3 regions of the Thiomonas sp. TH-17 genome follow, and region 2 is predicted to be linked to each of the others. Evidence: predicted binding sites of a transcription regulator. Region 2 holds the regulator's gene; each other region holds the start of a gene.

Region 1 (4,931 bases), on a different contig from region 2:
CCTCGGCGAGCAGCAGTCCCTGAGGATGATCGGTGCGCGCCACGATCAACTGCACTTGCACCGCCTCTCGCAAATCGCGCAACCGCATCATGCAGTCGAAGCGCTTGCTGCTGAACTCATTGCCGCGCACCTGGAGCAAAGACTCCTGCCAAAGCGCGGGACAGTCCATCCAGTGGCTCAGGTTCTGCCCATTCAAAAGTCGGCGGGATACACCCAGCCCATTTTCCAGCGCCGGATTGGCGTATTGAATCGCGCCATCGGCGTCCACCAGGGCGGCCATCGAGGCCAGCCACTCTAGGCCGGGATACTCGGTCGCGCCCGGCTGACCGGCCGGTGCGGCGTTCATTGCGGGTACTTTTGCAACTCGCGTTGCAAGGCGGCAATATTGGCCTGTGTCATGGCGATCTGGTCTTTCATCTGCGCCACGCGCTGGGCGTATTCGCCGCCCTTGACTCCGCCGCCCACCAGCCGCTCACTGGGCAGGTAATCGGGCTGGCCGTTGTTGTAGGCCTTGAGTTGCTGGTCGAGCCGCGCCTGCTGTTGCTGCAACTCCTGCTCCAAAATGCGCCGCGCCTCAAGATCGCGCTCTTTCTGCGTGGAAGGCGCAACGCGCGCGGCCTGATTGCCGCTCGGCGCTGCATTTTGCCCGCTGGGTTTGCTGCCCGATCCGATGACCTTGGGCGTCATGCCCGGACTGGAGAGGATGCTCACATTGGCGTTGTCGATCAACTTGCAGTTCTTCGCCTTCACCTCGGAAAGATCGTTGGTGTAGGAGTTGTCCGGGCAGCGGTAAACGCGCTGCGGGTCGGTCTGCGCCACAGCGGCAGAGGCGCCCGCCAGGGACGCGAGCAAGGCAAACGCGGCGTAACGAACGCTTGATCGGGAAGTCAATCGGACAGTCAATCGGGCAAACAAGGTCATGGTGGCGCGCATTCAAAAAATCAGCGGTCAGTGTAAGTCTGGCAACGCGCGGGACGCACACCCGGCCGACAGGGCGTGGCGGAATTGCCAAAAAAAAGCGGCCCGAAGGCCGCTTTTGAAGACTATCCCACCTTACAGCGAGTAATACATATCGAACTCGACCGGGTGCGTGGTCATGCGGAAGCGGGTGACCTCTTCCATCTTCAGCTCGATGTAGGCGCTGATGAAGTCGTCGCTGAACACGCCGCCCTTGGTCAGGAAGGCGCGGTCTTTGTCCAGATAGTCCAGCGCCTGATCGAGGCTGGAGCAGACGGTCGGGATCTTGGCTTCTTCTTCCGGCGGCAGGTCGTACAGGTTCTTGCTCGCGGCTTCGCCCGGGTGGATCTTGTTTTCCACGCCGTCCAGGCCGGCCATCATCATGGCGGAGAACGCCAGATAGGGGTTGGCGGTGGGGTCGGGGAAACGCACTTCGATGCGGCGGGCCTTGTCGCTCTGCACGAACGGCACGCGGATGGAGGCCGAACGATTGCGCGCGGAATAAGCCAGCATCACCGGAGCTTCAAAGCCGGGCACCAGACGCTTGTACGAGTTGGTGCCGGGGTTGGTGATGGCATTGAGCGCACGAGCGTGCTTGATGATGCCGCCGATGTAGTACAGCGCGAACTCGGAAAGGCCGGCATAGCCATTGCCCGCGAACAGGTTCTTGCCGTCTTTCCAGATGGACTGGTGCACATGCATGCCGCTGCCGTTGTCGCCGACGATGGGCTTGGGCATGAAGGTCGCGGTCTTGCCATAGGCGTGAGCCACGTTATGCACCACGTATTTCATGATCTGCGTCCAGTCGGCGCGCTCGACCAGCGTGGAGAACTTGGTGCCGATTTCGCACTGGCCGGCGTTGGCCACTTCGTGGTGGTGCACTTCGACCGGCACGCCCATCTGTTCGAGCAGCAGGCACATTTCAGAGCGGATGTCTTGCAGGCTGTCGACTGGGGGCACCGGGAAGTAGCCGCCCTTCACCGCGGGGCGGTGGCCCATATTGCCGCCTTCCAACTTGTCGCCGGTCGCCCAGGCGGCTTCGTTGGAGTCGATCTTGACGAAGCTGCCCGACATGTCCACATTCCAGCGAACCTGGTCGAAGATGAAGAATTCGGGTTCCGGGCCGAAGAAGGCGGTATCGCCGATGCCCGAAGCCTTGAGGTAGGCCTCGGCTTTTTTGGCGATGGAACGCGGGTCGCGGTCGTAGGGCTTGCCGTCACCGGGTTCGAGCACGTCGCAGCTCAGCAGCAGCGTGGTTTCTTCGTAGAACGGATCGATATTGGCGGTGTTCGGGTCGGGCATGAGCAACATGTCCGAGGCTTCAATACCCTTCCAGCCGGCGATGGACGAGCCGTCGAAGGCGTGCCCGTCGGAGAACTTGCCTTCATCGAAATGCGAGACAGGCACCGTAACGTGCTGCTCTTTGCCGCGGGTGTCGGTGAAACGGAAATCCACGAATTTGACATCGTGCTCTTTCACCAGGCCCATCACGTCGGCGACTGTTTTGCTCATGAAAATCTCCTGTCAGGTTGAAATGCGTTGGGGTGGGCATCTGTCGTTATGAAGACGCCACTCGACATCGTTTGCTGCAATGCTCCGCGCAGTGCCGGGAATCTAGCAGAAAGCGTGCCCAGATCGTTTGAGACCCGAGAGGGTGTAAACGAATCCGCCAGGGGGAAAGAGGGGCTTAAAGACTGCGAAAAATGCACCAGAATAGTGCCGAAGAATTGAATGCCCCGTTTAAGTGCGTACAAGCTCATTTTGGTGCATCTTCCCAACTCCCTTCCGGCAGATGGGCTTGCAGATAGACGAATGCCTCGTTCACGCCCGCCGAGCCGCCCTTCACGCCGAGTTCAATGTGCCGCCCCCAGACCGGGTGATCGACGCTGGGGAGGCTGAAAACCTTGATGCCCGGAAACCGCTGCTCGATGTCTTCCATCAAGGGCGTGAGGTCAGACTCCATCGCGTGGCGCACGATCACGGCCCTTTCAACTTGATGACCCTGGCCGTGCAGATGCGCCAGCGGACCATCCAGCGCCCATTCGAGCATCGGCCACGCCATGACCGGAAAGCCCGGCACGAAGTAATGCTGCCGGATGGAAAAACCCGGAATGCGGTTGTAAGGATTGGGAATGATGGTGCTGCCCTGCGGAAACAGTCCCATCTGCAAGCGCTGCTGGTTGGCGGGGCTGTCCACATCGCCCAGCCCGGCTTCGATGACCCGCTGCTGAATCAGCGCCTTCGCTTCGGGGTGCAACTCCAGCGGCAGGCCCAGCGCAGCTGCGGCGCTCTGCCGGGTGTGATCGTCTGGCGTGGCGCCGATGCCGCCGCAACTCAGCGCCACATCGCCGCGCCGAAAACTGGCGGCAAATGCCTCGGTCAGCTGGGCGGGATCGTCGCCCAGATAGCTCACCCAGTCCAACCGCATCTCTCGCGCTTTGAGGAGAGCCAGGATCTGAGGGAAATGTTTGTCCTGCCGCTTTCCCGACAGGATTTCGTCGCCAATGATGTAAAGCCCCAGTCCCATGCTTGTGCTCTGAATTGAAAATTTAACCCAGATTGTCCATTAGGCGGGGACTTCGCCCCTACACGGTTGCTGGCGGTCGGTTTTGGGGCGTCTTTGCCCCCGCGCTTCGCGCCCATAGCTTGGGCTACGGGCTTGTCGCGCAGGGGCCAATCCATCCCCAACCCGCCCCGCCATCATCCCGTGTCCTAATGAACAATCTGGGTTGAAGCATAGCGGGACGCCGTCGCTTTCGCGCCACCACGCCCTCCCAAAAAAATCACATTCTGGCGCTTTCCGTGCGATTGCGGGGTGACGCTTCAGCACACTCCGCCCTTATGCTGGGTTACCTCGTTTTTAATGGACGCTCATGCTGCTTCACCACACTTTCGAGACCACCGCCGCCGACTTTGCCGAACATCGCGCCATCGTGCGCGAGGGCGTGACGACCCGCTATGGCGAATTGGCCGACCAGGTGGAGGGCATCGCCGCCGCACTGCGAGCCCATGGAGTGCAGCGCGGCGAGCGGGTGGCGCTGTTTCTCGACAACTGCGTGGAAATGATCGCGGCCATGTATGCCGTGCTCAAGATCGGTGCGGTGTTCATGCCGGTCAACACCCTCACCAAGGCCGACAAGCTGGCCTATATCCTCAACGATTCCGAAGCCTGCGCCTTGTTCACCCAGCAGGAACTGGCCGAAACTAGCCGCGCGGCTCTGGCGCTGAATCCCAGCGTGCGTCATTGCTACATGCTCACGGCGTACGCGCAGGGCAAGCCGGGCGTCGGCACGCCCGATCCACGCGAATGCGCCTTCCCTGCCGCCCTGCCCGGCGCGGCCTGCTCGCCCACGCAACCCGATCTGATCGACCAGGATCTGGCCGCCATCATCTACACCTCGGGCTCCACCGGCGATGCCAAAGGGGTGATGCTCACGCACCTCAACATGCTCACCGCGCTGCGCTCGGTACGCGGTTATCTCGGGCTGCGGCAGGACGACATCATCGTCTGCGCCCTGCCTCTGGCCTTCGACTATGGGCTGTATCAGGTGCTCATGGCCTTCAGCCTGGGCGCCACCGTGCTGCTGGAGCGCTCGTTCACCTTTCCGGTCAAGGTGTTGGCCAATATGGCGCAGGAACGGGTGACGGTGTTTCCCGGCGTGCCCACCATGTTCACCCTGCTGACCAACCTCAAGGCGCTGCATGAGTTCGACCTCTCGGCGCTGCGGTTGATCACCAACACCGCGGCAGCCTTGCCACAAACGCAGATTGCGCAGATTCGCACCCTGTTTCCGCAGGCCACGCTGTTTTCCATGTACGGGCTGACCGAGTGCAAGCGGGTGACCTATCTGCCGCCCGAACAGCTCGATGTGCGCCCCGGCAGCGTCGGGCGCGGCATGCCCAATGAAGAAGTCTGGCTGGCGGATGACGAAGGCCGCCGCCTGCCCAACGGCAGCACCGGCGAGCTGGTCATC
Region 2 (4,931 bases):
CCCGCCGGGGTGGTGCTCGAGCGCGTGCCCGTCGCTTTTTCTCCCCAGTTCGTGCCGCAACAGCATCTCTATTACGCACTGAAAGCGCTGGGCAAGCTCAACGATGCGATGCAGGCCAATATTTTCAACGCCATCCACAAACAGCACATTCCTCTGGGCACGGCCGATCAGATGGCCAACTGGCTGGCGCAGCAGGGCATTCCCAAAAAAGCGTTCCTGGATGCCTACAACTCGTTCGGCGTGAATGCGCAAGTCCGGCAGGCCACGCAAATGGTGACGGACTATCAGATCGGTGGGGTGCCGACCATGGCGGTTCAGGGCACCTACACCACTTCTGCGGCGCTGCCTGAAGCCAATAACAACAAGAAGGTGCTTGAGGTTGTGGACTACCTGATCAAAAAGGTGCAGGCGGAGAAGAAGTAAGCGCTTCGCCCTGCCGTATCTCAACACTGCCCGCATACCGCGGGCAGTGTTTTTTGAGCCCCGCAAAATTGCTGCGAAAACGCGCAGCCTTGCCCTAGAATGACCCGACTAAAGCAAAACCCATGCCGATGAAACGAGTGGTCCGAATCCTGTTGTTGACCCTGCTGTGTGCGCCGAGCCTGGCGCTGCCCGTGCTTGCGGCGCAGACCGACCGGAACCAGCCGATTCACATCGAGGCTGACGCCATGCGGTACGACGACGTGCACCAGACCAGTGTGTTTACCGGCAACGTGGTCGTCACCAAGGGTTCTCTGGTGCTGCGCGCCGCCACGGTCGATGTGCGCCAGGCGCCGGACGGCTATCAGTACGCGACGGCGATCGCCGCGCCGGGCCAGTTGGCCACCTTTCAGCAACAACTCGATGGGGCGCCCGGCCAGCCCGCGCAAACCATGGACGGCGCCGCGCAGCGCATCGAATACGACGGCAAGACCGATGTGGTGACGCTGCGTGGCCAAGCCATGCTCAGCCGACTGATCGACGGCAAGTTGGCCGACCGCAGCCAGGGCAATGTGATTGCCTACAACCAGATCACCGATGTGTTCACCGTCGAAGGCGGTGCGCAGGGCGCGACGGCCACCAATCCTGGCGGGCGGGTGCGGGTGATGTTGACGCCGCAGCCCGCCGCCCCATCTGCACCATCCGCGCCGTCGGCGCCCAAATCGCCTCCCGCGCTTAAAGTCGCCCCGAAGCTGGGGACGCAGCCTTGAGCGTCCAGCCGCATTCCGTTGGACAGACCGTGGTGCGGGGTGGCCTGGAGCCCGTCGCCCCGACGGAAGCCGCGCGGACGCCTTCAGCCCCTTCGACACGCGCGGCAACTGGCCCGGAGCTCGACGTTCAGCATCTGCAGAAACGCTATGCCGGTCGGCAGGTGGTGCGCGACGTCAGCTTCAGCGTGCGTTGCGGCGAGGTGGTCGGCCTGCTGGGGCCGAACGGCGCAGGCAAGACCACGTCGTTCTACATGATCGTTGGCCTGGTGCGGCCCGACGCGGGGCGCATCCACATCGACGGCCAGGACGTGAGCGATTCTCCGATGCATCGCCGTGCGCGCATGGGGCTGTCGTATTTGCCGCAGGAGGCGTCGATCTTCCGCCGCATGACGGTGGCCGAGAACGTGCGGGCGGTGCTGGAGCTGCAGCGCGACGCGCAAGGGCGCCGCCTGGGCAAGGCTGAAATCCGCGAGCGCGAAGATCATCTCTTGCGCGAGCTGCACGTCGAGCATCTGCGCGACAGCCCCGCCCCGGCGCTTTCGGGCGGCGAGCGGCGGCGGGTGGAAATCGCGCGCGCACTCGCCACGCAGCCGCGCTTCATCCTGCTCGACGAGCCGTTTGCCGGCATCGACCCGATTGCGGTCATCGAGATCCAGCGCATCGTGCAGTTCCTGAAAGAGCAGGGCATCGGCGTGCTGATCACCGACCACAATGTGCGCGAAACGCTGGGCATCTGTGACAGGGCCTGCATCATCAGCGAAGGGCAGGTGCTGGCGCAGGGCGATCCGCAATCCATCATCGACAACCCCGCGGTGCGCAAGGTGTACCTCGGTGAAAACTTCCGCATGTAAGCCGCGATGAAGCCCTCGCTGAATCTGCGCCTGTCCCAGCATCTCGCGCTCACGCCGCAGTTGCAGCAGTCCATCCGGCTGCTGCAACTCTCCACCCTCGAGCTCACGCAGGAAATCGAGGGCCTGCTCGAATCCAATCCCTTCCTCGAACCTGAAGAAGAGCAAGAGGCGCCTGCTGCCGCGCCGACATCCGAGTCGCCGCAGCCTTTGACGCCCGACCCGTCTCAGGTGTCGGTCGACGGGCATGACACCGCCACCGAGCCCGCCGCGGAGCTGCAACTCGACACGCAGGACTGGACGGCCAGCAGCGGCGAAACCGATCACGGTGCGGATACCGATGCCGACGCCGACTCCTGGGTCAGTTCAGGCCAGTCCGCCAGCGGGGGCGGGGGTGACGACGACGAATTCAGCGCGCTCGACATTGCCTCCGAACACCTCGATCTGCGCGACCATTTGCGCGGTCAATTGGCCGGGCTCGCGCTGAGCGCCACCGACCGCGCGGCCGCCGAAGCCATCATCGACTCGCTCGACGACGACGGCTATCTGCCCGACACCCCGCTGGAACTGGCGCAGGCCCTCGCCCCCGCGGCAGACGCCGAGCAGATCGAAGACCTGGCCGATGCGCTCACCACGGCCATGCGCCTGATCCAGAGCTTCGACCCGGCCGGCGTGGCCGCCCACGACCTGCCCGATTGTCTCCGCCTGCAGCTTCAGCGCCAGCCGTCTTGCCCCGTGCGCGAACTCGCCTTGCAGATTTGCCGCGGCGGCCATCTCGATCTGCTGGCCAAGCGCGACTGGCGCAAGCTCGAACGCCTGCTCGAAGCCGATGAGGCCGCGTTGCGCCTGGCGCAGCAACGCATCGCCCAGCTCGATCCCCATCCCGGTGGCGCCTTCCGCCGCGATGCCGCGCAGGCCGTGACCCCCGATGTGATCGCCCGCAAGACGCCGCAAGGCTGGATGGCGCAGCTCAACGCCGAGGTCATGCCCCGGCTGCGGGTGAACCAGATCTATGCCGACGCCATGCGCCGCGCCCGCGACAGCGGCAGCGCCATGCAGGGACAGCTTCAGGAGGCGCGCTGGTTCGTGAAAAACGTGCAGCAGCGTTTCGAGACCATTCAGCGCGTGTCGCAGACCATCGTCGAGCGCCAGCAGCGGTTTTTCGACTTCGGCCCCGTGGCGATGCGGCCCATGGTGCTGCGCGAAATCGCCGACGAACTCGGGCTGCACGAATCGACCATCTCGCGCGTGACCACGCAGAAATTCATGCTCACGCCCTTCGGCACCGTCGAGCTGAAGTATTTCTTCGGCTCTGGTCTGAGCACCGAGGCGGGGGGCAACACCTCATCCACCGCGGTACGCGAACTCATCCGCCGCCTGGTGGCCGAAGAAGACAGCGCCAAACCCCTGTCGGACAGCGAACTCGCCGAACGCCTCACGCAGCAAGGCGTGCAGGTGGCGCGGCGCACCGTGGCCAAATACCGCGAAGCGCTGCGCATCGCCCCGGCGAACCTGCGCAAGAGTGGCTGAGGGCCCGCAGCCCTTAGCGGAGCAAGTCGCTCACCTTGCGCTAAGTCGCCCTCTCCAGAATGCCGTTGTCGCGTCACACGCGACGCCACAACAACGCAAACGGCATTCAGGGAGTTCATCATGCAAAACGCAGCAAAAGCCGCGCAGCCCGATTGGGCGCTGGCGGTCAAGGTTCCGGTCGTCATCACGCTTTACTTCTGGCTGATCAAAATCATGGCCACCACGGTGGGCGAAACCGCCGCAGACTATCTGGCCGTGGACCTGCATCTGGGCCTGGTTGCCACCAGCGCGGTGATGACCCTCTTGTTCATCGGTGTGCTGGCGGTGCAGATGCGCGCCAGCCGTTACATTCCCTGGCTTTACTGGCTGACTGTGACTCTCATCAGCGTGGTGGGCACATTGGTCACCGACAATCTGACCGATCAGTTGGGCGTGCCGCTGCCGGTGAGCACAGCCCTGTTTGCGGGGGCCTTGCTGGCGACGTTTGTGATCTGGTGGGCCAGCGAGCGCAATCTGTCCATCCACAGCATTGCCACGCCAAAACGAGAAGGGTTTTACTGGGCGACGATTCTGTTCACCTTTGCGCTGGGTACTGCCGGCGGCGATCTGGCCGCTGAGCGGCTGCAACTCGGCTATGCCTTGTCGGCCTTGCTGTTTGGCGGCGCCATAGCGCTGACGGCAGCGGCCTACTACCTCTTCAAAGCCAGCGCCGTGTCCACGTTCTGGATTGCCTACATCCTCACCCGTCCGCTGGGAGCGACGTTGGGTGACTGGTTGTCCAAACCCGGTGCTGAAGGAGGGCTCGGTCTGGGAACCATGGGAACCAGCGCCCTGTTCCTGGTCGCGATTCTGGCCCTGGTGATTTACCTCACTGCGACACGGCGGGACCAGTTGCAGGTGAGTTCAACCCCAAGTTCAACCCTCGCCTGACTTCCCGCGGGCGGCCTGGAGCGCGCGCTGCAAGCCGGTGCGAGCCTGCTTGAAGGCATCGTGTATGGCCTGTTCGCTGAACGCGTTGGCCTGTGATGGCTGAGGGGTTTGGTCGCTGATCATCCAGCGCGCCAGTCGCAGGGTGTCGAGCGCTTCGCCCAGGTCGGTTTGCAGGGCGCTGGTGAGTTTGAGCCAGGCTTTGCCTTCGTCGCCCAGCGACTGGCCGATCCAGGGGGCCAGCCATTCCAGCGCGTAACGCAACTGCTTGGCGCGCAGGCGCAGGGTGTGCAGCGCGGTCCAGGGGGCGTCGAGCGGGGTCGCGGCGAGGCCGTCCCAGATGGCCAGCAGTTCGGCCCAGCGCTGCGGGTGCAAATGCAGATCGTCGCGGTGAAAGCGCAGCAGACGCCGGGCCAGTTGTTCGGTGGACATCCCG
Region 3 (4,931 bases), on a different contig from region 2:
TGTCGCAAGCACGGCCAGTGTGTTTGCCGCCCGTCTCATGGCGCTGTTTCGACGCAGATTTCCAGAGATACAGGTCAGCCTGAATGTCGTCAACCGCGAAACCCTGCTGCGCCATCTCACCGAGAACGTCAGCGATCTCGCGCTGATGGGCACGCCGCCCGAGGGGTATCAACTCAGCGCGCAACCCTTCATGGACAACCCGCTGGTCATCATCGCCGCCACCGATCACCCGCTCGCCAGAAAACGCGCAATTTCGCTGCAGCGCCTGCTCGAAGAGCCCTTGGTCGTGCGGGAGCCCGCATCAGGCACCCGCAACGCCCTGGAGAACTTCATCCGAGAGCGACAGTTGCCGTTCAAGCCAACGATGGAAATGAACAAGAACGAGGCGATCAAACACGCCGTCGAAGCCGGTCTGGGCGTTGGATTGGTCTCGCTGCACACGGTGCAGGCGGAACTGGCCTCTGGTCAATTGAGCCTCCTCGACGTCGAAGGTTTTCCGCTCAAACGCCAGTGGTATCTGGTGCAACGCGACGGCAAACGGCTCAGCCCCGCCGCCCAAGCCTTCGCCGAACTCGTCCTGAGCAAAGGGCCAAGCATCATGGCCGCCGCAGAAACAAAAACGGGTTAGCGAAATCGCCAACCCGTTGATCATGCTTGCCTATGTCTGACCCTCATTATTCGAGCAGGGGCGATGTCAATTTTCGATGCTGCTCCGATAGTGTCGGCTGGAACGGCCATTGCTACCAACGGATTGCTGAGCAAAAACCTACTTGCCGATGAACAGTGCACCCAGATTACTTGTCTTGTTGGCCCATGGCTCCCGGTTGGCCGAATGGGCTCTGCCTTTTGAGGCCGTTTGCGCTCTGGTGCAGTCCGGCCATCCCGAGCTGACCGTCCGTCTTGCATTCCTGGAGGCGATGCAACCTTCCCTGCAACAAGCCCTGGAGGAAGCGGGCCAACTCGGCACGGAGCATGTGCACATCGCGCCCCTCTTTCTTGGTGCAGGCGGCCATCTCCGGCGCGACATTCCAGAAGTGGTGCAAGCGGCGCAGGCGCGATATCCGAAACTGCGAATCGTGCTCGCACAGCCAGCGGGCGTGGATGCTGGAGTGATTGCGGCACTGGCCGCGTATGCCACGCAAAGCATGACAAACCTTGATTCTTGAATCGGCTCAATGTATGTCATCAATCGCGGGAAAATGAACTTTCCAGGGCATGGAATTTGCACGAAGCGCGATATGTCAAACCCGCTACGCACTCTGACTGTTGCCGTCATCTCCCCCGATCCCGCATCGGCGACGGACTACGACCAGGCGAATCATGAGCGCCAGGCAGAGCGTTGCGCGATGCTGGAAAGGGCTTTGTTGGATGCGGGCTACGAGGTGGTGGCCGTTCTGCCTGCCAAACCCGATCTGGACGACCGTATTGCCGCACTCAAACCCGATCTGGTCATTGTGGATGCTGAGTCTGGCGTGCGCGATTTGCTGGAGCACGTGGTGCTGGCCTCGCGCGACACCCCGCGCCCCATAGTGCTGTTCACCGATGACGACGATACCGAGACCGCGCAACTCGCCATCACGGCGGGGGTGACGGCCTATATCGTGGACGGCCTCAAGCCCAGCCGGGTGAAACCGGTGATCGAGGTGGCGCTGGCGCGGTTCGAGCGCGAACAGGGTCTGCGCGCCGAATTGAGCGAGGCGCGCACCCAGCTCTTCGAGCGCAAGCTGATCGAACGCGCCAAGGGCATTGTGATGCAGCGCCAGGGCTGCACCGAGGAAGAAGCCTTCAGCCGCATGCGCAAGCTGGCCATGGAAAAGGGCTTGAAGCTCTCGGAGGTCGCCCAGCGCATCCTCGATACCGTCGGATTGATCTGAGAGGGTGTGAACGAATCCGCCATGCCCGCTCCTCGCGCCCAAACGCCCCCGCTCGGCGTTGCAAATGCGCGCCGTGCCGACGGGCACGGCTGTGCTTTGCGTCTTGACCGGGGGCGTTTGGACGTGCTGCTCGGCCACGCCGGATTCATTCACACCCTCTGAGCCTTGCGACTGCGCGTTTTATGTGCGCGCACGCACCAGACTGGCGCCGCAGTGCACAGTTTTGCGCCACGGGATACCGGCCAGATTCGATACAGCGGGGAGTTTCCCTCTGAACTTCCCAGAGTCTAGATCTGGCACGCTGATTGCTTTTAGAAAGCCGTAGACCAACGGCGGTCTATGTTGAACCCACTGAACGGGAGTCTCCCCCGCTCAGCCCGGCAATGATGCCTTCGTGTGCTTCGCCTTGTGTGAAGCGCCCGAAGGCTTTTTTTTCGCCCGCTATTTCAGGAACCGCTATGCGCAACCAGCAAGACGCCACACCCCCGAGCAACGACCCGGCACAACCCTTGCGCCGCACCCTCATCAAGTCAGGCGCCGCTGTGGCGGTTGCAGGTCTTTTCCCCGGCCTGCAGCCCACGGCACGCGCCGCCACTCTGGGAAAGCCTGAAATGGAAGAAGTGAAGATCGGATTCATCCCCCTGACCGACTGCGCTCCCGTGGTGATGGCCTCGGTGCTGGGTTTCGACAAGAAGTACGGCGTCAAGATCGTTCCGAGCAAGCAGGCCTCGTGGGCCGCGGTGCGCGACAACCTGCTCACGGGCGGCATTCAGTTTGCCGATGTGCTGTATGGCTTGATGTACGGCGTTCAGGTCGGCGTCGGCGGCCCCAAGCGCGACATGGCCGTGCTGATGACGCTCAATCACAACGGACAGGGCATCACCCTGTCGGACAAGCTGATCAAGGACGGCATCACCACCGGCCCGACGCTGGCCAAGGCCGTACTGGAGAAAAAGCGCGCCTGGACCTTCGCCCAGACCTTCCCCACCAGCACCCACGCCATGTGGCTGTATTACTGGCTGGCGACCTACGGTGTGAACCCAATGCGCGACGCCAAGGAAATCACCGTGCCGCCGCCGCAGATGGTGGCCAATATGCGCGTGGGGGCGATGGATGGCTGCTGCGTGGGCGAACCCTGGAACGCCGTGGCGATTGCGCAGAAAGTGGGCTTTACCGTAGCCACCAGCCAGGAAGTCTGGCCCGAGCATCCGGAAAAGGTGTTGGGCGCCACCGCCGAGTTCGTGCAGAAATACCCCAACACCACCAAGGCGGTGATGGCAGCGGTGCTGGACGCCAGTCGCTGGATCGACGCCTCGGATGCCAACCGCACCAAGATGGCCGAAACCATCGCAGCTCCCGGCTATGTCAACACTCAGGTCGACACCATTCTGCCGCGCATCCTCGGGCATTACGAAAACGGCCTGGGCAAATCCTGGCAGGCCAAGCACCCGATGCGTTTTTTCGAAGATGGCGCCGTGCCCTTCCCCTATCTGTCCGACGGCATGTGGTTCCTCACCCAGTTCCGCCGCTGGGGCCTGATCAAGACCGACCCCGACTATCTCGCCGTGGCCAAGGCAGTGAACCGCGTCGATCTTTACAGGGAAGTCGCCACGGCGCTCAAGGTGCCGGTTCCCACGAACTCGTTGCGCACCTCCACGCTGATCGACGGCGTGGTGTGGGATGGCAAGGACCCCAGGGCCTATGCCCACGGCTTCAAAGTCAACGATCTCGCCGTTTGACCTTGCCGACGCAATGAACCAGGAGTCCAGCATGAACACTGCCGTCTTTTCCGCCCCGGGCGGATCGTTTGAAGCCTCTGCGACGGAGGGCGCCTCACCCGAAGCCCCCACCGTAGCCACGAGCAAACCCGCCATCCGCACCGTGAGCCCGGCGGAGCGGCAACGCGCGAAGAACCGCCAGATCGCGCTGCGCCTCATCGCCCCGCTGATGGGCTTCGCACTCCTGCTGCTGGTATGGGAACTGGCTGCCGAACACAGCGCGCAATTCCCCTCGCCGCTGGTCACCTGGCAGTCGGCGCAGAAGGTGTTTGCGCATCCCTTTTATGACAACGGGCCGAACGATGTGGGCATCGGCTGGAACCTGCTGGCCTCGCTGCAGCGCGTGGCCTACGGCTTTGGTCTGGCGGCGCTGGCGGGCATTCCGCTGGGCTTCGCCATTGGCCGCGTGCAGTTTTTGAACCGCATGCTCTCGCCCCTCATCAGTCTGCTGCGCCCGGTGTCGCCGCTGGCCTGGCTGCCCATCGGTCTGTATGTGTTCAGCAATGCGCCGGCGGCGGCCATCTACACCATCTTCATCTGTTCGATCTGGCCGATGATGATCAACACCGCCATCGGCGTACAGCGCATTCCGGCGGATTATTTGAACGTCGCCCGCGTGCTCGACCTCTCCACCTGGAAGGTGTTCACCAAGATTTTGCTGCCCTCGGTCATGCCCTACATGATGACCGGGGTGCGGCTGTCGGTCGGCACCGCCTGGCTGGTGATCGTCGCCGCTGAAATGCTGACAGGCGGCACCGGCATCGGCTTCTGGCTGTGGAACGAGTGGAACAACCTCAATCTCGCCCACATCATCATCGCCATTCTGGTCATCGGCGTCACCGGCATGGTGCTCGAAGGCGCGCTGATGCTGATTGCGCGGCGCTTCAGCTACGACGAAGCGCGCTGATCCTTCCATCACGCAAAACACAAAAGGCCATCATCATGGAACGCTTCATCGTCATCCAACACGTCGAGATGGTGTTCGACACCGCGCGCGGCCCTTTTCACGCGCTCAAGGGCATCCACCTCGACATCGCCAAGGGCGAGTTCATCAGCCTGATCGGCCATTCCGGCTGCGGCAAGAGCACCCTGCTCAACCTCATCGCCGGACTCACCCTGCCGTCCTCCGGAGTGATGGTGTGTGACGGCCGCGAAATCCACGCGCCAGGCCCTGACCGCGCGGTGGTGTTCCAGAACCACTCGCTGCTGCCTTGGATGACCTGCTACGGCAACATCTACCTCGGCGTGGAGCGTGTGTTCGGCGCGAACGAAACCAAGG

The links. The regulator sigma-54, encoded in region 2, starts transcription at its own class of promoters, with help from an activator protein. The targets are predictions, from matches to a motif close to TGGCANGNAANCTGCTTT.
Region 1: a site for sigma-54 is predicted at 2,572-2,589, ahead of glnA (type I glutamate--ammonia ligase). Genes of this name have one in related genera too.
Region 3: a site for sigma-54 is predicted at 2,169-2,186, ahead of AC2VLV_RS04055 (CmpA/NrtA family ABC transporter substrate-binding protein). Genes of this name have one in related genera too.

The regions. Positions count from the first base shown of each region.
Region 1 is NZ_JBYCKI010000032.1:48,493-53,423, forward strand. Features, by position in the region: gene glnL (nitrogen regulation protein NR(II)) at 1-346, opposite strand, end outside; gene AC2VLV_RS02490 (hypothetical protein) at 343-921, opposite strand; gene glnA (type I glutamate--ammonia ligase) at 1,054-2,469, opposite strand; gene AC2VLV_RS02500 (competence/damage-inducible protein A) at 2,714-3,484, opposite strand; gene AC2VLV_RS02505 (class I adenylate-forming enzyme family protein) at 3,831-4,931, shown strand, end outside.
Region 2 is NZ_JBYCKI010000213.1:5,056-9,986, forward strand. Features, by position in the region: gene AC2VLV_RS12745 (thiol:disulfide interchange protein DsbA/DsbL) at 1-423, shown strand, start outside; gene lptA (lipopolysaccharide transport periplasmic protein LptA) at 546-1,190, shown strand; gene lptB (LPS export ABC transporter ATP-binding protein) at 1,235-2,041, shown strand; gene AC2VLV_RS12760 (RNA polymerase factor sigma-54) at 2,048-3,568, shown strand; gene AC2VLV_RS12765 (COG4705 family protein) at 3,689-4,498, shown strand; gene AC2VLV_RS12770 (CYTH and CHAD domain-containing protein) at 4,484-4,931, opposite strand, start outside.
Region 3 is NZ_JBYCKI010000059.1:11,862-16,792, reverse strand. Features, by position in the region: gene AC2VLV_RS04070 (LysR family transcriptional regulator) at 1-628, shown strand, start outside; gene AC2VLV_RS04065 (sirohydrochlorin chelatase) at 777-1,166, shown strand; gene AC2VLV_RS04060 (ANTAR domain-containing response regulator) at 1,239-1,874, shown strand; gene AC2VLV_RS04055 (CmpA/NrtA family ABC transporter substrate-binding protein) at 2,333-3,613, shown strand; gene ntrB (nitrate ABC transporter permease) at 3,645-4,559, shown strand; gene AC2VLV_RS04045 (ABC transporter ATP-binding protein) at 4,595-4,931, shown strand, end outside.